3 regions of the Streptomyces sp. NBC_01622 genome follow, and region 3 is predicted to be linked to each of the others. Evidence: riboswitches for the same ligand, from Rfam matches in the RefSeq annotation. Region 3 holds a riboswitch; each other region holds the start of a gene.
The links. Region 3 has a riboswitch for S-adenosylmethionine ahead of thrC (threonine synthase). Riboswitches for the same ligand answer to the same signal wherever they lie in the genome.

Region 1 (6,313 bases), 4.9 Mb from region 3:
TGTGCGCAGCTCCGCCTCGCTCAGCGCCGTGAGGTCGTGTCGGCCGAAGCGGATCGTGCCCGCGTGGATCGTGGCGTTGGCGGCCAGGAGCCGGGTGATCGAATGCGCGGTGGTGCTCTTGCCGGACCCGGACTCGCCGACCACCGCGGTCACTTCGCCCGGGCGTACGTCGAGATCGACGTCCCGCACGGCCGCTACGGTGCCGCCGCGGGTGCGGTACGACACGGACAGGCCGCGTATCTCCAGTGTGGCGTCCTGGCCGGGGTCCGGGTCAGTGCTCGGTGTCGTGCTCAAGTCCTCATCCGTTCCAGGTGTGTTCGGCGGGCGCTCGCTCATGACTGCCGGGACCATTCGCCGTCCAGCGCGCGTGCGATGCGGTTGGTGGCCAGCACGGTCGCCGCGATCGCGAGCCCGGGCAGCGCCGTCAACCACCAGGCGTTGGCGAGGTAGTTGCGGCCGTCGGAGATCAACGTGCCCCACTCCGGTGCCGGTGGCGGGGCGCCGTAGCCGAGGAAGCTCAGGGCCGACACGGCGAGGATCGAGGAGCCGAAGTCGAGGGTCGCCAGGACGATCACCGGACCCGCCGCGTTGGGCAGCACATGTCGGCCCAGCACCGAGTACCAGCGGGCCCCGCACGAGCGCGAGGCCTCGACGAAGACCGCCTGGCGCACCCGCAGCACCTCGGCCCGAGTGACCCGCGCGAAGCTCGCCACGCTGGCGATGCCGACCGCGACCGCCACCTTGACCGTGCCGTAGCCGAGCGCGGTGACCAGGGCCAGGGAGAGGAACAGTGCCGGGATGGAGAGGAGTACGTCGACGAAGCGCATCAGTACGTCGTCGATCCAGCGGCCCACGAAGCCGGCGACCAGTCCGATGAGACTGCCCACCACGAAGGCGACCGCGACCGCGATGAGGGTAGCCTTCAGGGAGAGTTGGGCACCGTGGACAACTCGCGAGAGCACATCGCGGCCCAGTTCGTCCGTGCCGAACCAGTGCGCGCCGCTCGGGCCCCGGAAGTTCTGCGACGGTACGCCCGTCAGCGGGTCGCGCGAGGTGAACAGGCCGGGCCAGAACGACGCCAGCACCACCAGGACGAGGACCAGGACCGACAGCAGCAGCCCGGGGCGGCGCACCACGAACCGCAGGACCCGGCGCGCGTCGACTCGGCTCGCCGGCCCGGGGCCGGCCCCCGGTTCGACCGGCCGCGCGATGCCGAGCGCGGCATCGGCGGCGGTGTCGTCGACAAGACCCTGACTCATGCGGCCACCGCCTTCCGGCCCGAGGCCACCACGATCCGCGGATCGAGCAGCGGATAGACGAGGTCGACGAGCAGGTTCGTCAGCACGAAGATCAGCGCCCCGAACACCACCACGCCCTGGACCAGTGGGATGTCCTGGGCCGTGACCGCGGCGGCCGTCACCCGGCCGAGGCCGTCACGCGAGAACACCGTCTCGACGACCACCGAACCGGCGATCAACTGCCCCACCAGCAGGCCGACCACGGTCAGCGCGGGCAGGGACGCGTTGCGCAGGGCGTGCCGCAGATGGACCCGCCACCGCCCGGCACCCTTGGCACGCGCGGTCTCCACATAGGCCTGGTCCAGCGCGGTGAGCAGGCTCTTGGCCAGCACCTGCGCCACCTGCGCGCCGGTCGGGATCGCCAGCGTCAGCGCCGGCAGGATCAGCCCCCGCAGCCCGTCGTTGCCGAAGGCGGGGAACCAGTGCAGGCGGAAGGAGAACGACTCGACAAGCAGCAGCCCCACCCAGAACGTCGGGACCGACACCCCCAACGGCGGCAGGGACAGCAGCAGTTGACGCAGCCATCGGCGGGAGGTGTAGGTCGCCACGACCGCCAGTCCACCGCCGAGGAGCACGGCGAGGAGCAGTGCGGCACCGGTCAGCTGGAGGGTCTGCGGCAGCGCGTCGGCCAGCGTCGAGGACACCGGCCGACCGGTGGAGACCGAGTCGCCGAAGTCCCCGCGCACCGCCCGGCCGAGATAGTCGGCGTACTGCACCAGAATCGGCTTGTCGAAGCCGTACTCGTGGCGCAGCGCGGCCAGTTGGGCCGGGTCGACCGTCCCGGAGTCCATTCCGGCACTGGCCATCGCCGTGACCGGATCGCCCGGCAGGAAGTCGAGGACCAGGAAGGACACCGTGTAGGCGGCCCACAGCACCCCGACCGCCTGGGCGAGCCGTTTGATCGCGTAGCGGCGCATGCGTCAGCCGATCCAGGTGTCGTGCAGCTGGATCCGGCTGGAGGCGTCGAAGTTGAGGTTGTGCACCTTCTTCGCCACGCCGATCTGGGTCTGGAGTTCCACCACCGGCACGTCGTAGGCGTTCCGCACGATCAACTGCTGGGCCTGCTCCACCAGTTGGCCGCGCCTGGTGGTGTCCGTGGTCGCCGCCTGCCCGGTCAGCGCGGTGTCCAGCGGGGTCGCGGGAAGGCGGTAGAAGTTGGCCAGCTTGGTGGAGAAGGAACTGCGCAGGATGTCCGGGTCCGCGCGGGTCACGTTGCTCCATGCCGCGTCGTAGTCGCCGGACTGAAGTGTCGGGGCGAGCTGGGTGACCTGGAGCTGCTTGAGCGTCAGGCCGACGCCGACAGCCTTGAGTTGCTGCTGGATCAGCTCCAACGCGGGCTGGTTCGTGGCCGAGTTGGGAATCCAGTCGACCGCGAGGCTCAGCTTCTTGCCGTCCTTCGTCCGGATGCCGTCGCTGCCGACCTTCCAACCGGCCGCGTCCAGCAGGGACTTCGCCTTGGTCGCATCGGTTGTCAGGTCCGAGGACAGGTCGGCGTAGTCGGGTGTGGTGTGTGCCAGGACGCTGGTCGCGGGCCGGGTCCCGGTCGGGAACACCGTGTCGGTGATCTGCTTGCGGTCGATGGCGAACCCGATGGCCTGGCGCACCCGCGCGTCCTTCAGAACCGGCCGCGAGTTGTTGAAGGCCAGGCCGAACACCACGCCCGGATTGGCCCGCCGCTGAAGGGTGACCTGACCGCCCTTGAGAGCCGCCTCGTTGGCCTTGCCGACGCTGCTGATCGCGTCCACCTGACCCGACTGGAGGCTGCCGGCCCGAACTCCCGCCTCGGGTACGACCTTGAAGACCACCTTGTCGAGATAGGCCTCGCCGCTCTTGGTCCACCGTGGGGAACCCCAGGCATAGCCGGTGCGCTTGACGAGCGTGATCGACTGGTTCTGTACGTACTGCTTCAGCACGAAGGGCCCAGAGCCGACCACCCCCTGGCTGCACTTCTCCTGCGGCGACTTCTTCGCACTCGCCGACGACTCGATGCCCAGCGAGTGCGTCGAAGTGGCTTGCAGGAACTGGGCGTTGGGCTGCTGGAAGGTCACCTTGACGGTGAGCGGATCGACCACGGTCGTGCTCTTCACGCCACTCAGATAGCCCTCGGCGAGGGTCCCCAGCGCGCCGAGCTTCGGCACCGCGTCGAAGTTGTCCTTGACCACCTGAGCGGTCAGCTTGGACCCGTCGCTGAAGGTGACACCCGATCTGAGATGGAAGGTGAACGTCGTCGCGTCGGAGCTGATGTCCCAGCTCTTCGCCAGCCACGGCACGATCCTGCCGGTCTCGGGGTCCTGGTCCGTGAGGGAGTCCACGATCTGGCGCACCGAGTAGATGGTGTCGTTGCTGGCCACCTGCTGCGGGTCCACGCAGCCGGCGTCGGAGCCCACCGCGAAGGTCAGGGTGCCACCGGACCTGGCCTGTCCGCCGCCGGCGTCGGAGCCTCCGCCACCCGATCCGCAGGCGGTCAGTAGGAAACTGGTGGTCAGAAGGGCGGCCGTAGCCGCTCGTCGAGTGGTTCGGGAGACCGGATGTGCTGTCACGGAGAGGTGCTCCTACTCGTGTCACCGCGTGCACACGGACCTGCGCGGACCGTGGCTGGACGCGGACGGTGCCGACCCCGGCGGGGGCGGGACTCATGAAGCGTGGAAAACGCGTCGACCTGCGCGGGGCACACCCGCGCACATGTCGACCCGTGGGAGAAGGGGGGAAGAGGCCCGTGCGAGACGGGCGACCACAGCTGTCAGCTTCGAAGGCCGGACAGATGTCAGCCCTGAAGGCCGGACTCGGTCAGCTGTGACACAGACAGCTGGTGAAGCGCTGCAGGTCGATGTGGCGCCGGCGCGAGAGCCGGGAGAAAACGACGGCGTCGTGACAGGAGGCACTCGGGCCGTAGCTGTTGAGCACGCCGTCCTCCATATCCGGGACCCCGGTCACGGGGTCGCGCGTTCGCAGAGCCATCAGCGTCCCCGCCGGGCGTTCGCCCTGAGCGCCCCACTGCGTCGGGGGGTTGCCGGTCAGCCGACCGGGATTTGACGCTGACACTCAATGCCGCTGTTGATCGTATGGAGCCGTGTCGCCGTGCGTCAATGCCGGGGCAGAGGTGCGGAGTCGGCGAGGTCGTCACCGCAGCCTCACCGGCACCTTCCCTCACAGAGCAGGTGCCCGGTGTGTCGGCTAGGCTGCCGCACCGGCCCGGAACCGTCCGGCTGCGGATCGCACTGCGCCCGGCCGACCGGATTCCGTGGCTGTTCTCCCGGCGTGATCTCCGCCCTCCCTCACTCGGCCGCGAGGCGTTCATCGCCCCGCACGGCGGCCTTCACCACCCCGGCTCGAACCGGGGTTCCTGTCACACCTCACACCGAACTGCCGCCTGCCGTCTGCCAGTTCCAGCCGAGCCGTTCGCGGTCGGCCCCCACGTCACGACGAACCAAGGACCCGCCATGCAGCGATACATCCTCACCGGTGCGCCCGGCGCCGGAAAGACCACGATCCTCCGTCGGCTGAGGGCGGACGGGTTCGACGTCGTCGAGGAGGCGGCCACCGCGGTCATCGCGGGCGAGCAGGCCGAGGGGGACGCCGAGCCCTGGACCCGGCCGGCCTTCGTCGAGAAGGTGGTCGACTTGCAGCGCCGACGACAAATGAAGTCCGCGACGCGAAACGTGACCCACCAGATCTACGATCGATCCCCGGTCTGCACGCACGCCCTCACCAGGTACTTGGGCCGCCCCGCTCCGACGCCGCTCCTCGGCGAGATCGAACGGATCACCCGCGACCGGATCTACGAACCGCAGGTCTTCTTCGTCCGCAACATCGGATTCTGCGAACCCACCGACGCCCGCCGGATCAGCTTCCAGGAGTCGCTGGTGTTCGAGCGGATCCACGAAGAGAGCTATCGGCGGTTCGGCTACGACCTCGTGGAGGTGCCGGCCGGTGACGTGGCCGACCGAGTGGCGTTGATCGCGGACACCATCGCCCGACTCACCGTCCGAGGCACGTGACCGCGGGGCCCGATCGGCGGCTCCGGGAGGGTCCGGCCACCGCGGCGGGCGATGTCCGTGGTCGTCTCACCGCTCGGGACGCGTGGTGGACGCACCTTCCCGGGTGTGCTTTGATCCGGCCATGGACACCACTGGCCAGGCACACACGGTGCTGCTCGACCCTTTCTGGGTGAGCCGCCGCGCCGACCAGTTCTGTCGTTGACCTTCGCGCGACGACCTCGACCTCGCCCCTTCCTCCCTCCGCCCGCTCTCGGCGCATCCCCCGGGTCTGTCGTCAATCGAACGTCCCTGTACGACAGTTGACGCGCGCACCGCCGTGTCCGGGTCTGCTGCCGCCGCGAAGGAACCCATGGCACAGCCCACCGCCCTCCCCGTCATCGACATCTCCCGCTTCCGGGATCCCGGTACCGACCGTGCCGCCTTCCTGGGCGAACTCCGGTCCGCCGCCCACGAAGTGGGGTTCTTCTACGTCACCGGACACGGCGTTCCCGTATCCGTGCGGGACGAGATCCTGCACGCGGCCCGCTCCTTCTTCGCACTGCCGGACGAACAGCGGCTGGAGATCGAGAACGTCAACTCGCCCCAGTTCCGCGGCTACACACGCACCGGCACCGAGTACACGGCGGGCAGCGCCGACTGGCGCGAACAGATCGACATCGCGCGGAACGGGAGGCGATCCCCACCGGACCGGGCGATCCCGACTACCTCCGGCTCGTCGGCCCCAACCAATGGCCGTCCGCGCTCCCGGAGTTGCGGGACATCGTGCTGCGCTGGCAGGCGGAGGCGCTAAGGGTGAGCCGCGAGGTCCTGCGCGCCCTCGCTGCCGCGCTCGGGCAGGACGAGCGCTACTTCGACCAGTGGTTCGACGACGAGGCGGCAGTACACGTGAAGATCGTGCACTATCCGCCGCGTGCCGCCGAGACCGCCGATCAAGGGGTTGGCGCGCACAAGGACTACGGATATCTCGCCCTGTTGCAGCAGGACGAGGTCGGCGGACTCCAGGTGCGGAGTGAGGAC
Region 2 (6,313 bases), 4.7 Mb from region 3:
GCGCGCCGGGACCGCGTTCAGCGCAGCCCTGTCCACCGATGACGGTGTCACCTGGACCCCCCTCGCCGACGGAGACATCCCCGGCTTCGGTGACGCCCCCTACTACGTCGGCCTGGTGGTCTGCTCGCGCAGCCAACCGGTCCGCTGCACCACGGAGTTCGACGAGGTGAGCATCACGCCCACCTGATCCTCCACGGATTGGAGATGCACAGCGATGAGCCGCACTTCCCCCCACGAGCACCTCCGCAGAACAGAGTTGAGCCGCCGCGGTCTGTTGAAGACCGCGGGCGGGCTCACCGCAGCCGTCGCCCTCGGCGGCGCCACGGTGGCCACGACCGCGCACGCGGCACCGGCCACCTTCACCCACCCCGGCATGCTGCACAACGCCGGTGACATCAACCGGGCCAAGGTCAGGGTCGCGGCGGGAACCGACCCCTGGCTGTCCGGCTGGAACAGGCTGACCGCCAACTCCCACTCCCAGTCGACCTGGACGAACCGGGCGACGGCCACGATCATCCGAGGCGGCACCGGACAGAACTACAGCCTCCTCTACAACGACATCGCGGCCGCCTACCAGAACGCCCTGCGCTGGAAGGTCGGTGGCACCGAGGCGAACGCCGTGTGCGCCGCGAACATCCTCAACGCCTGGTCGACCACGCTGACTTCGGTCACCGGCAATGCCGACCGGTTCCTCGCGGCCGGTCTGTACGGCTGGCAGTTCGCCAACGCCTGCGAACTCATGCGGGACTACAGCGGGTTCAATCTCGCCGCCGCCCAGCAGATGCTGGCAAACGTCTTCTACCCGCTCAACAACAGCTTCCTCACCAACCACAACGACGCCTGCATCACCAACTACTGGGCCAACTGGGACCTGTGCAACATGGCGTCGATCCTGGCCATCGGGATCCTCAACGAGGACAGCGCCAAGTACGACCAGGCCGTCACGTACTTCAAGTCGGGTGCGGGCAACGGCTCGATCGCGCACGCCGTGCCGTACCTGTACACCGACTCGGACGGCTACGCGCTCGGCCAGTGGCAGGAGTCCGGCCGCGACCAGGGCCACACCGTCATGGGCATGGGGCAGATGGGCGCAGTGTGCGAGATGGCCTGGAACCAGGGCGACGACCTGTACTCGTACGACAGCCGCCGCTTCATGAAGGCAGCCCAGTACGTCGCGAAGTACAACAGCGGCAGCGACGTGCCCTTCACCACCTACACCTGGGGGACCGGGCAGAGCTGCGCCCAGTCGTCCCAGACGGTGATCTCCTCCTCCTCGCGCGGCCAGATCCGGCCGGTGTGGGCGATGCTCCACTTCCACTACAACCGCCGGATCAGCCTCGACGACAAGTACATCTCGGCCATGTACTACAACCTCGTCGCACCCGAGGGCGGGGGAGGTGACTACGGCTCCGACAGCGGCGGCTACGACCAGCTCGGCTTCGGGACCCTGATGTACGCGAAGTAGCGGCCCGGCATGTCCACGGGTCGGGATCTGTGCCCGACCCGTGGACGCCCTCTTGACCCCGGGCGACGGTGGATCGACACTCCAGTAGGGAATCCTAGTGAACAGGTAGGGAAACATGGGGCGCCTTGAGCCGGTCACCACCAGCCGAGTGGACCGTTCGCCCCTTCTGACCTCCCGCCGTCACATCGATCTGCTGCGGGTCTGCAGCGCCATGAGCCCACTGCGCTGAGTCCCCTCCACCGTTCGACGACGCTTCCGCCGCGCGTACGTCCACGCGCCCGTACCCGGGGAGTCCCATGTCCGTCACGCCTCTCGCCGCCGTCCCCTCACCCCGCTCCGCCCCCCAGTTCCGGGGCCGGATCGGGCGCGACGCGCGCAGCGGGCACTACGCCGTCCCGCGCCGCTACCGCCTCCACCTGTCCACCGCCTGCGCCGACGGCCTGCGCATCGCCGTCACCCACAGCCTGCTCGGCCTCCACGAGAGCTGTCCGGCCGTGTTCCTGTCCGCCGTACCCGACTGTCCGAGTGGTGGACACTCCGCACTGCGCCCGCTCTACGAGGCGAGCGCCCACCGCTACTCCGGACCGGCCACCGCGCCCGTACTCAGCGACGACTGGTCCGGCCGCATCGTCAGCACCCACGCCCCCGACATCACCCGCGACCTCGCCCGGCACTTCGGCCAGGGCGGACCCCAGCTCTACCCGTGCGGCGCCGAGTCGGAGATCGAGGCCGTCGAGCGGCTCTGCGCACAGGGCATCGAGGACGCGGCGCAGCGCGCCGGCGCGGCCGGTGGCGAACAGGCGGAACGTGACGAAGCCCTCGGCCGACTGCTGGAGACGCTGGGCTCGCTCGACCGCTGGCTGGACGGCCGCGAGCACATGATCCGCGACGAACTCACCGCCGCAGACGTCGAGTTGTGGGTGACGCTGGTGCAACTCGACACCGTGCACCGCTACCACCTGGACGCCGCGGCCGTGCAGCGCATCGCCGACCATCCCCACCTGTGGGCCTACGCCCGCCGACTGGCCGCGCACCCGGCCTTCGGCGCCCATCTGGACCTCGACGGCATCGCCCGCCGCCACCACGCCCGCTGCCAGGGCCTGGAGGCCGCCGGTGCCGCCGTCCAGATCCTGGACTGGGCAGCCCATGCCGCGGACGAAACGGGAGCTTGCCGCAGTTGAGGGGCGTCCGCACCATCCACTTGGTGGACGGCCGTTGACATTCGTTCGGGCAATTGTCTTAACTTGCGGCCAGAACGGTCATGAGTGTCAGCGACAAGCCCTGGCTTGCTGACCGGCAACCCTCGCACGCGGTGGGGTGCCCCAGGTGACGACCGGACCGGATGACGTTTCGGTAAGCGCGAGGCCCTGCGGGGCCGGAACAGTGACAGGTGACGCCATGTACGCAGCTCCCAGGACGGCCATATGCCGCCCGCAGGGCTGCGTACGGTCGTACGCCAACCTGTTCGTCGCCGACCGCGCTGTCGATCTGCTCCGGGTCAGCAGCGCACTGTGTACCGCCTCGGGCCGCGCCCGCTGTCGGGCCTGACGACCAGTCGGCCGACGCACCTCTGACGCACACCCGCTCCCGCCGGTGTGCCTGCCCCTTCCCCGCCCCCGGTCCCGTGCACCCGCGCGTGCCGTCCGCCGTCGCGCGTCCACCGCCACGGACCGGGGTCTGTGAACCCGCCGGAGCCCACCATGAGTGAACCCCCAGGCACCACTGTGTCCCTGGCCGACGCCCCGTCCGCCGACGCCCCGTCAAAACCCCTGACGGCACAGCGAGTTCAGCCGCTGCGCCGACCCGGCCGGTGGATCGTCACGCTGGTCGTGCTGGTGCTGATCGCCCAGTTCGTCCACGGACTGGTCACCAACTCCTTCTACCAGTGGGACCGCTTCGGCTACTGGTTCCTGCGCCCGACGATCCTCGACGGACTCGTCATCACTCTCGAAGTGGCCGCGCTCAGCGCGGTGTTGGGCCTCCTCGGCGGCATCCTGCTCGCCCTGGCCCGGCTGTCGAAGAGCCCCGTGCTGCGCGCCGCGAGCTGGACCTATGTGTGGGCGCTGCGCTCCATCCCGCTCATCGTGGTGCTGATCTTCCTCTACAACTTCAGCGCCCTGTACCAGACGCTCAGCATCGGCGTCCCCTTCGGACCCGCCTTCTTCTCCTTCGACGAGTCGAAGCTCGCCACCGACATGGTCGTCGCCGTCGTCGGACTCAGCCTCAACGAGGCGGCGTACGCGGCCGAAGTGGTCCGCGGCGGCATCCTCTCCGTCGACCAGGGCCAGCACGAGGCCGCCTCCGCCCTCGGCCTCCCCAAGGGCTACCAGTTCCGCAGAATCGTCTTCCCGCAGGCGCTGCGCTCCATCACCCCGAACTACGTCAACCAGCTGATCGGCCTGATCAAGAGCACCTCGCTGGTCTTCTACGTCTCGCTGCTCGACCTGTTCGGCTCCGCGCAGACGATGGGCTCCACCTACCCCGGCGACATCGTGCCGCTGCTCCTGGTCGTCACCGTCTGGTACCTGATCCTGACCAGCGTCGTGTCCGTCATCCAGTTCTACGTCGAGCGCCACTACGCCCGGGGCGCCACCCGCTCCCTGCCGCCCACCCCGATCCAGAAACTCCGCAACGGTGTCACCGATCTGCGGGCCCGCATCCGCAGGGAGACCGCCGTATGACCACGAACACCGTCGAACCGCTGGCGGACATCACACCCGCCGCCGTAGAGGTGCACGACGTCCACAAGTGGTACGGCGCCCACCGGGTCCTGGACGGCGTCGACCTCACGGTGCGGCCCGGCGAGGTCACCGTGATCCTAGGCCCGTCCGGTTCCGGCAAGTCCACGCTGCTGCGGGTCATCAACCACCTGGAGAAGCCCGAGATCGGCTACGTCAGCGTCAACGGAGAGCTGATCGGAGTGCGGCAACAGGGCGGCAGGCTCAAGGAGTTGAGCGAGCGCGCCATCCTCGCGCAGCGCAGCCGGATCGGCTTCGTCTTCCAGAACTTCAACCTCTTCCCGCACCTGACCGTCCTCGACAACGTCGCCGCCGCCCCGGTCGCCACCGGCAGGCTCGGCAAGCCCGAAGCCCTGGAACTGGCAAGGGAGTTGCTGGGCCGCGTCGGTCTCGCCGAGAAGACCGGCGCCTACCCGAGGCAGCTCTCCGGCGGCCAGCAGCAGCGCGTGGCCATCGCGCGGGCCCTCGCCCTGCGGCCCGGCGTCATCCTCTTCGACGAGCCGACCTCCGCCCTCGACCCCGAACTCGTCGGTGAAGTCCTGTCCGTCATCAAGGACTTGGCGACCAGCGGCACCACCCTCGTCATCGTCACCCACGAGATCGGCTTCGCCCGCGAGGTCGCCGACCGGGTCGTCTTCATCGACGGCGGAAAGATCGTCGAACAGGGCCCGCCCCACGAGGTCCTCGACAAGCCACAGCACGAACGGACCAGGGACTTCCTCAGCAAGGTCCTCTGAGCTTCACCTCTTCACCTTCGACAGCCCCGAACACCGAGCCTAGGAACAGCCATGTCTACGCCCAGCCTTCGCAGCAGAATCACTCGCGGACTCACCGCGGGAACCGTCCTCGCTTCCCTCGCCGGTGGTCTCGCGGCCTGCGGCGGCGACAGTGACGCGGCCACCACGTCCGGCGGTGCCGCCTCCGGCACGGTCACCGTGGGCGCCTTCTCCCTCGGTGCCGCCAAGGAGGCGACGCTCAAGGTCGCCGAAGTGAAGTCGATCAGCGCCGAGTTGCCCAAGGCGACAGCGAAGAGCGGCAAGCTGGAGGTCGGCGTCGGCTTCCTGCCCGCCGGCTCCCCGCCGCTCGGCTACGTCGGCTCGGACCAGAAGACCCTCACCGGTTCCGAGACCGACATCGCCCGCCTGGTCGCCGCCGTCCTCGGCCTCAAGCCCGAGCTGAAGAACTCCACTTGGGAGAACCTCTTCATCGGCCTGGACAGCGGCAAGGTCGATGTCGCCTTCTCCAACGTCACCGACACCGAGGAGCGCAAGGCGAAGTACGAGTTCGCCTCCTACCGCGAGGACAACCTCGGCTTCGCGGTGAAGGCCGACAACTCCTGGAACTTCGACGGCAACTACGAGAACCTCGCCGGCAAGACCGTCGCCGTGGGCGCCGGCACCAACCAGGAACGGATCCTCCTGGAGTGGAAGAAGAAGCTGGCCGCCGAGGGCAAGAAGGCGCTCACCGTCAAGTACTTCCAGGACAACAACAGCACCTACCTCGCGCTGGCCTCCGGGAAGATCGACGCCTACCTCGCCCCGAACCCCTCGGTCGCCTACCAGGTCTCCTCGACCAAGGGCACGGCCAAGGCGGTCCGCAACGCGGGCACGTACTCCGGCGCCGGATCCTCCCTCCAGGGCCTGATCGCGGCCACCGCGAAGAAGAACAGCGGCCTCGCCAAGCCCCTCGCGGACGCCATCAACTACCTGATCAAGAACGGTCAGTACGCCAAGTGGCTGGCCGCCTGGAACCTCTCCAACGAGGCCGTCGCCAAGTCCCAGGTCAACCCGCCCGGACTGCCGCTCAGCGACTCCTGACCCACCCTCCCGGCAAGGGGACCCCGCCACAACCCGGCGGGGTCCCCGACCCGTGCGACCAGTACCGGAGCCGTCACCCGATGTCTTCCACCGCCAGTCTCGAAACGACCACCTCCCACGTCCTGGACAACCCGGCCTGGGCCGCGCTCACCGGCCCGCACGCCCATCTCGCCGAACGCGTCGGCCGCGCCGCCCGCTACCCCGTCGACGTGGCCGGCTTCCACGCCATCACCGACAACGACGATCCGCGCGCCTGGGCCGACCTGGCCACTCTCATCGGCCCCGGCGGAACC
Region 3 (6,313 bases):
GCCCGCGCTGGCCGCCCTCGCCCCGAAGGTCGCCTCCGTCGCCGTGATCACCGGCCGGCCGGCGGGCGTGGCGGTGCGCAACGGCGGCTTCGCGGGCGTCCGGGGTCTGGAACACCTGGTAGTCCTCGGCCACTACGGCACGGAACGCTGGGACGCGGTGAGCAGTACGGTCAGCGCCCCCGCCCCGCACCCGGGCGTCGCGGCCGTCCGCGCCGAACTCCCGGGCTTCCTCGACCGGATCGGCGCCTGGCAGGGCACCTGGATCGAGGAGAAGGGCCGTGCCGTCGCCGTCCACACCCGCCGCGCCACCGACCCCCAGGCCGCCTTCGAGGCCCTCCGCGCCCCCCTTACCGACCTCGCCACCCGCCACGGCCTGATCGTCGAACCCGGCCGCCTGGTCCTGGAGTTGCGCCCACCCGGCATGGACAAGGGCGTCGCACTCGCCGACTACCTCCGCGAGACGGGCGCCGAGTCCGTCCTCTACGCCGGCGACGACCTCGGCGACCTCCCCGCCTTCGCCGCCGTCGAAAAGCTCCGCTCCGACGGCCTCCCCGGCCTCCTCGTGTGCAGCGGCAACGACGAGGTGACAGAACTACGCGAACGCGCGGACCTGGTGGTGGACGGCGCGGCGGGGGTCGTGGCGCTGCTGTCGGCGCTGGCGGCTCAACTCGGCTGATCACGCGGGGGTGTTGGCGGGGGCTGGGCCGGGGCGTCGGCGCGAGATGGCGGTCGTCGGCCGACGGAGCCGTAGGCCCGCTGTCGGTGCCCGCCGCTCAACTGGGCTGATCGCGCCGGGGTGTTGGTGGCGGCTGGGCCAGGTTGTCGCGGCGCCCCGGGTGTCCCCGGCCGACGGCCTCGACGCTCCGCCGCCCGTGCGTCGTGATCAACTGGGCTGATCGGGGCGGGTGTTGGCGGAGGAGGTCGGGCAGGGCGTCCGGCCCTGCGGCCCGCGTCGGCGGCGACGAGCCGGGCCAACCGCAACGACGCGGCGGACGCCGCCCGGCGGGACCGTAGCCCCGCTGTCGGCGCTTCGGGGCTCGATGCTCAACTTCGCTGATCGTGCGCGGGTGTTGGCGGGCGCTGGGCCGGGTTGTCGCGGCGGCCCGGGTGTCCCCGGCCGACGGCCTCGACGCTCCGCCGCCCGTGCGTCGTGATCAACTGCGCTGATCGGGGCCGATGTCGGTGGAGGGGGCCGGGCCCACCGTAGCGACGCGGCGGACGCTGCCCGGCGGGACCGTAGCCTCGCTGTCGGCGGCGGCCGCTCAACTCGCCTGATCCCGCAGTGCGTTCAGCTGGTCCAGGAACCACTGGGCCGGCGGCAGCGCCGTCGCCGCCGCGGCCAGCCTCTTTGTCCGCTCGGCGCGTTCCTCGGCGGGCATGATGAGCGCCTCGTGGAGGGCGTTGGCCGTGCCGATCACGTCGTACGGGTTGACGGCGATCGCGTCCTTGCCCAGTTCCTGGAAGGCGCCCGCCTCGCGGGAGAGGACCAGCGCGCAGCCCTCGTCGGAGACGACCGGGACCTCCTTGGCGACGAGGTTCATGCCGTCGCGGATGGGGTTGACGAGGGCCACGTCGGCGAGCCGGTACGCGGCCAGCGAGCGGGCGAAGTCGTCCTTGACGTGGAGGACGACCGGGGTCCAACCGGGCGTCCCGTAAAGGGAGTTGATCTCGTCCGCGACCCGTTGCACCTCGGCCGTGTAGTCCCGGTACACGGCGAGGTCCTGCCGGGACGGGTAGGCGAAGGCCACGTGCACGACCCGCTCCCGCCACTCGGGGTGGTCGTCGAGCAGCTGCCGGTACGCCAGCAGCCCGCGCACGATGTTCTTCGACAGCTCGGTCCGGTCCACCCGGACGATGGTTCTGCGGCCCTCGCCGATCTCCTCGCGCAGCGCGGCCATCCGCTCCTCGACGTCCGCCTGGTGCGAGCGCGCGTGCAGGAACTCGGCGTCGGCGCCGAGCCCGTGGACACCGATGAGCGTCCTGCGGGTGATGCGCTCCTTCTCCAGGTGCTCGATCGAACGCGGCGCACCCGACGGCCACTGGGGGAGCCACCTGTACGGGTCGAGCCCCTGCACGCAGTTCTCGAACGCCGTAGCCCACCGCCAGGTCAGGAACGCGACCCGGTCCGCCCCGAGCAGGCCCTCCATCAGCCGCACCTGGATGTCGTCCGGAAGCATCGCGAAGTACTCCACCGGCGCCCACGGCGTGTGCGAGAAGTGCCCGATCCGCAGGTCGGGACGGAGCTCACGGAGCATCCCGGGCACCAGACACAGGTGGTAGTCCTGCACCAGCACCGCCGCGCCCTCGGCCGCCTCCTCCGCCAGCGCCTCGGCGAACGCCCGGTTGTACGTCTCGTACGACGCCCACTGGCGCCGGAACTCCGCGTCGAAGACCGGCTCCAGCGGGGTCTGGTACAGCATGTGGTGGACGAACCACAGCACGGAGTTGGCGATCCCGTTGTACGCGTCGGCGTGCACGTCGGCCGGAATGGCGAGCATCCGCACTCCGTCCTCGCCGACGCCCCGCCGGACCGCCTCCCGGTCGCCGTCGGACAGCGCCGAGCACACCCACAGCGCCCCCGCGTCCGGCCCGATCGCCGACAGCCCGGACACCAGCCCGCCGCCGCCGCGCCGGGCGCGCAGCGAACCGTCGTCGCCCACCTCGTACGAGACCGGACCGCGATTGGACGCGACGAGCACCTGAGCTGCACCGGACGCGGACGACGTGGACGACGTAGAAGCCATACGGCACAACCTAGCCCGGCCCGGAAACACTCAAACGTAGGGACGGGTCACAACGGACCGGACGGGTCCGTATACGGCCGTCCGCCCCCGCGCCGGCTACGCCACCTTGCGCGACTGGTACTCGGTGATGTCGGCCATCGGCGGCCGTTCCTCCGTGTCCACGGAGTACGTGCGCGGCTCGAAACCCTCCGGTCCCCGCTCGAACTGGGTGAGGGACGGCCGGATGAGATGCCCGCGGGCCAGCCTCAGCTGTGCCGTGCGGTAGATCTGCGCGGCCATGCGGCCCAGCGCCTGCCCGTCCTGGTGCCGGTGCTTGCGCACGCCCACGTCGACCTGGGCGAGGGCGTCCAGGCCCACCAGGTGCAGCGCGTCGACGAGCATGCCCAGCTCGACGCCGTAGCCGACGGGGAACGGGAGCTGTTCCAGCAGCGAGCGGCGGGCAGCGTACTCGCCGCCCAACGGCTGCACGAATCCGGCCAGTTGAGGCCAGTGCATGTTCAGCAGCGGGCGGGCCATCAGCTCGGTGACGCGTCCGCCCTGGCCGGCCGCGCCGCCCAGCGGGCGGTCGTACATCGCCTTGACGAGGTCGACGCCGGGGTCGGTGAGCAGCGGGCCCACGATCCCGGTGACGAAGTCGGAGGAGAACTCCTTCAGGTCCGCGTCGATGAAGCAGACGATGTCGCCGCTGGTGACCAGCAGCGAGCGCCACAGCACCTCGCCCTTGCCGGGCACGGCGGGGATGCGGGGCAGGATGTCGTCCCGGTGCACGACCCGGGCGCCCGCCGCGGCGGCCACCTCGGAGGTGCGGTCGGTGGACCCGGAGTCGACGACGACTATCTCGTCGACGAGCGGGACCTGCTGCATGAGGTCGTGACGGATGATCGCGACGATGTCACCGACCGTCGCTTCCTCGTTCAGTGCGGGCAGCACGACGGAGACCGACTGGCCCGTGCGGTGCTTCGCGGCCAGAATCTTGTGGAGCGGCCGATCGGTCAGGGACCAGGAGCGGGTGCTCAGCCAGTGCTCGACTTCCTTCAGCACGTTGCGCGGCTCCTCTGCGTTCTCTCGGCGAGGGCTGGTCACAGACAGTGAGTCTGTGATCCATCTCGCGGTTCGGACGGCTCACTCAACTGTCCTGGCCTTCGGTTACAGTCTTGAACAACGCTGATGACCATCGCATGTCGGGGGCCGTCGGCGGGACAATCGCATACACAACTGAACACCGCTCATCCAGAGGGGCAGAGGGATACGGCCCGATGAAGCCCCGGCAACCCTCCAGCCGGTCTTGTCACGCAGGTACACGCTGACGTGGTGAGGCTCCCGGCTCGGGAAGGTGCCAAATCCGTCTCACGGCGAGATGCGTCGTGAGGAAGATGAGGAGAAAGGGCCTCGCCTCCATGGCTGCGCAGACTGTTGCAAGCACCACGAACTCCGCGAAGACGGACACGACCGCCGCGGATCCGAACCCCACGAGCACCGTTGATCTCGGCCCCGCCGCCGCGCTGTCCTGCCGCGAGTGCGGCCACCGCGTCCCGCTCGGCCCGGTCTTCGCCTGCGAGGAGTGTTTCGGCCCGCTGGAGATCGCCTACGACTTCTCGGCCTACGACACCGAAGAGCTCCGCAAGCAGATCGAAGCGGGCCCCGCGAACATCTGGCGTTACGCGCCCCTGCTGCCCGTCCCCGCCGACGTGGCGACCAAGCCGAACATCAACCCCGGCTGGACCAAGCTCGTCCAGGCCGACAACCTCGCCCGCGAACTGGGCGTCGACGCGGGCAAGTTGTTCGTCAAGGACGACTCCGGCAACCCGACGCACTCCTTCAAGGACCGCGTCGTCGCCCAGGCCATCGAGGCCGCCCGCGCGTTCGACTTCACCACCCTCTCCTGCTCCTCCACCGGCAACCTCGCCGGCGCGGTCGGTGCCGCCGCCGCCCGGGCCGGCTTCCGCTCCTGCGTGTTCATCCCGCACGACCTGGAAGAGGGCAAGATCGTCATGGCCGCGATCTACGGCGGCGAGCTCGTCGGCATCGAGGGCAACTACGACGACGTGAACCGCTTCTGCTCCGAGCTGATCGGCGACCCGGCCGGCGAGGGCTGGGGCTTCGTCAACGTCAACCTGCGGCCGTACTACGCGGAGGGCTCCAAGACCCTGGCGTACGAGATCTGCGAGCAGCTCGGGTGGAAGCTTCCCGACCAGCTGGTCGTGCCGATCGCCTCGGGCTCCCAGCTCACGAAGATCGACAAGGGTCTGCAGGAGCTGATCAAGCTCGGGCTCGTCGAGGACAAGCCGTACAAGATCTTCGGCGCCCAGGCGGAGGGCTGCTCGCCGGTGTCCGTCGCCTACAAGGCCGGGCACGACGTCGTACGCCCGCAGAAGCCGAACACCATCGCGAAGTCCCTCGCCATCGGGAACCCGGCGGACGGGCCGTACGTGCTGGACATCGCCCGGCGTACGGGCGGAGCGGTGGAGGACGTCAACGACGAGCAGGTCGTCGACGCGATCAAGCTGCTGGCCCGGACCGAGGGGATCTTCGCGGAGACGGCGGGCGGGGTGACCGTGGGCGTGGCGAAGAAGCTGATCGACAACGGATTGCTGGACCCGACGCTGACGACTGTCGTGCTGAACACCGGGGACGGTCTGAAGACGCTGGACGCGGTTGCCGGTACCGGGCTCACCGCGACGATCCGCCCGAGTCTTGAGTCCTTCAGGGAAGCTGGGCTCGCGTCCTAGCGTCGTTGTTCGTCTGCGGGCCGGTGGGGGCTGGTCGCGCAGTGCCCCGCGCCCCTAAAAAGAAGCTGACCGGAGGTTTCATCGTGAGCGTTAGTGTCCGCATCCCCACCATCCTGCGCACCTACACCGGCGGGCAGGCCGAAGTAACCGCCGAAGGTGCGACCCTCGCCGAGGTCATCTCGGACCTGGAGAAGAACCACACCGGGATCTCCGCCCGCGTCCTCGACGACCAGGGGAAGCTGCGCCGGTTCGTCAACGTCTACGTCAACGACGACGACGTCCGCTTCGAGCAGGGGCTGGAGACGGCCACCCCGGACGGGGCCGGCGTCTCGATCATTCCGGCCGTCGCCGGCGGCTGATCGTTACCCTAGGTAACGTCGATTACCAAGAGTTCATCGAATTGCCCCCTCCGTGAGAGAAGCGGAGGGGGCAATTCTCTATGGTTGAGCGGGGTACAGTTGGGGAACGCGCTCCACTCCGCATGCCGAACGCATATGAGTACCGGCTCCGCGTGCGATGAGAAGTAGCCAAAGTGTGCAGGTCTTTTGCGCCTTATATTGCCTTTATCGGGCCCGACTTGCCCTGAAGTCGGACGAATTCTCCGTAAATTCCCGACCGGTCCTGCCCGGAATTCTCGTCGGATTGACCTGTTGCAGACGGCAGTTGGACGGATACATTCGGCCGCGGTCGACGCGTTCCGGCGCACGCCCCCAATCCTGTGGGGGGTGAGGTCTGACCCGGATCCGCGAAGTGCGGATCCGTGCAAGGGCCAGTAATAGGGGAGTTAGGCATGGCTCAGGGCACCGTCAAATGGTTCAACGCGGAGAAGGGGTACGGCTT

Region 1: it holds a riboswitch for S-adenosylmethionine, as region 3 does, so the genes downstream of both, OH768_RS01295 (putative leader peptide) here and thrC (threonine synthase) in region 3, are expected to answer to the same signal.
Region 2: it holds a riboswitch for S-adenosylmethionine, as region 3 does, so the genes downstream of both, OH768_RS45680 (amino acid ABC transporter permease) here and thrC (threonine synthase) in region 3, are expected to answer to the same signal.

Annotation. Positions count from the first base shown of each region.
Region 1 covers NZ_CP109293.1:281,564-287,876, reverse strand. The annotation lists gene OH768_RS01315 (dipeptide ABC transporter ATP-binding protein) at 1-351, opposite strand, end outside; gene OH768_RS01310 (ABC transporter permease) at 333-1,259, opposite strand; gene OH768_RS01305 (ABC transporter permease) at 1,256-2,215, opposite strand; gene OH768_RS01300 (ABC transporter substrate-binding protein) at 2,219-3,838, opposite strand; gene OH768_RS01295 (putative leader peptide) at 4,086-4,214, opposite strand; SAM riboswitch class IV at 4,236-4,348, opposite strand; gene OH768_RS01290 (AAA family ATPase) at 4,739-5,296, shown strand; partial or broken gene OH768_RS01285 (isopenicillin N synthase family dioxygenase) at 5,646-6,313, shown strand, end outside.
Region 2 covers NZ_CP109293.1:9,845,894-9,852,206, forward strand. The annotation lists gene OH768_RS45660 (alginate lyase family protein) at 1-187, shown strand, start outside; gene OH768_RS45665 (alginate lyase family protein) at 215-1,465, shown strand; gene OH768_RS45670 (putative leader peptide) at 1,581-1,694, shown strand; gene OH768_RS45675 (glutathione S-transferase C-terminal domain-containing protein) at 1,762-2,646, shown strand; SAM riboswitch class IV at 2,723-2,831, shown strand; gene OH768_RS45680 (amino acid ABC transporter permease) at 3,166-4,146, shown strand; gene OH768_RS45685 (amino acid ABC transporter ATP-binding protein) at 4,143-4,940, shown strand; gene OH768_RS45690 (ABC transporter substrate-binding protein) at 4,992-6,020, shown strand; gene OH768_RS45695 (GNAT family N-acetyltransferase) at 6,101-6,313, shown strand, end outside.
Region 3 covers NZ_CP109293.1:5,147,439-5,153,751, reverse strand. The annotation lists gene otsB (trehalose-phosphatase) at 1-676, shown strand, start outside; gene OH768_RS23215 (trehalose-6-phosphate synthase) at 1,263-2,744, opposite strand; gene OH768_RS23210 (glucosyl-3-phosphoglycerate synthase) at 2,841-3,785, opposite strand; SAM riboswitch class I at 3,968-4,124, shown strand; gene thrC (threonine synthase) at 4,142-5,473, shown strand; gene OH768_RS23200 (MoaD/ThiS family protein) at 5,557-5,832, shown strand; gene OH768_RS23195 (cold-shock protein) at 6,264-6,313, shown strand, end outside.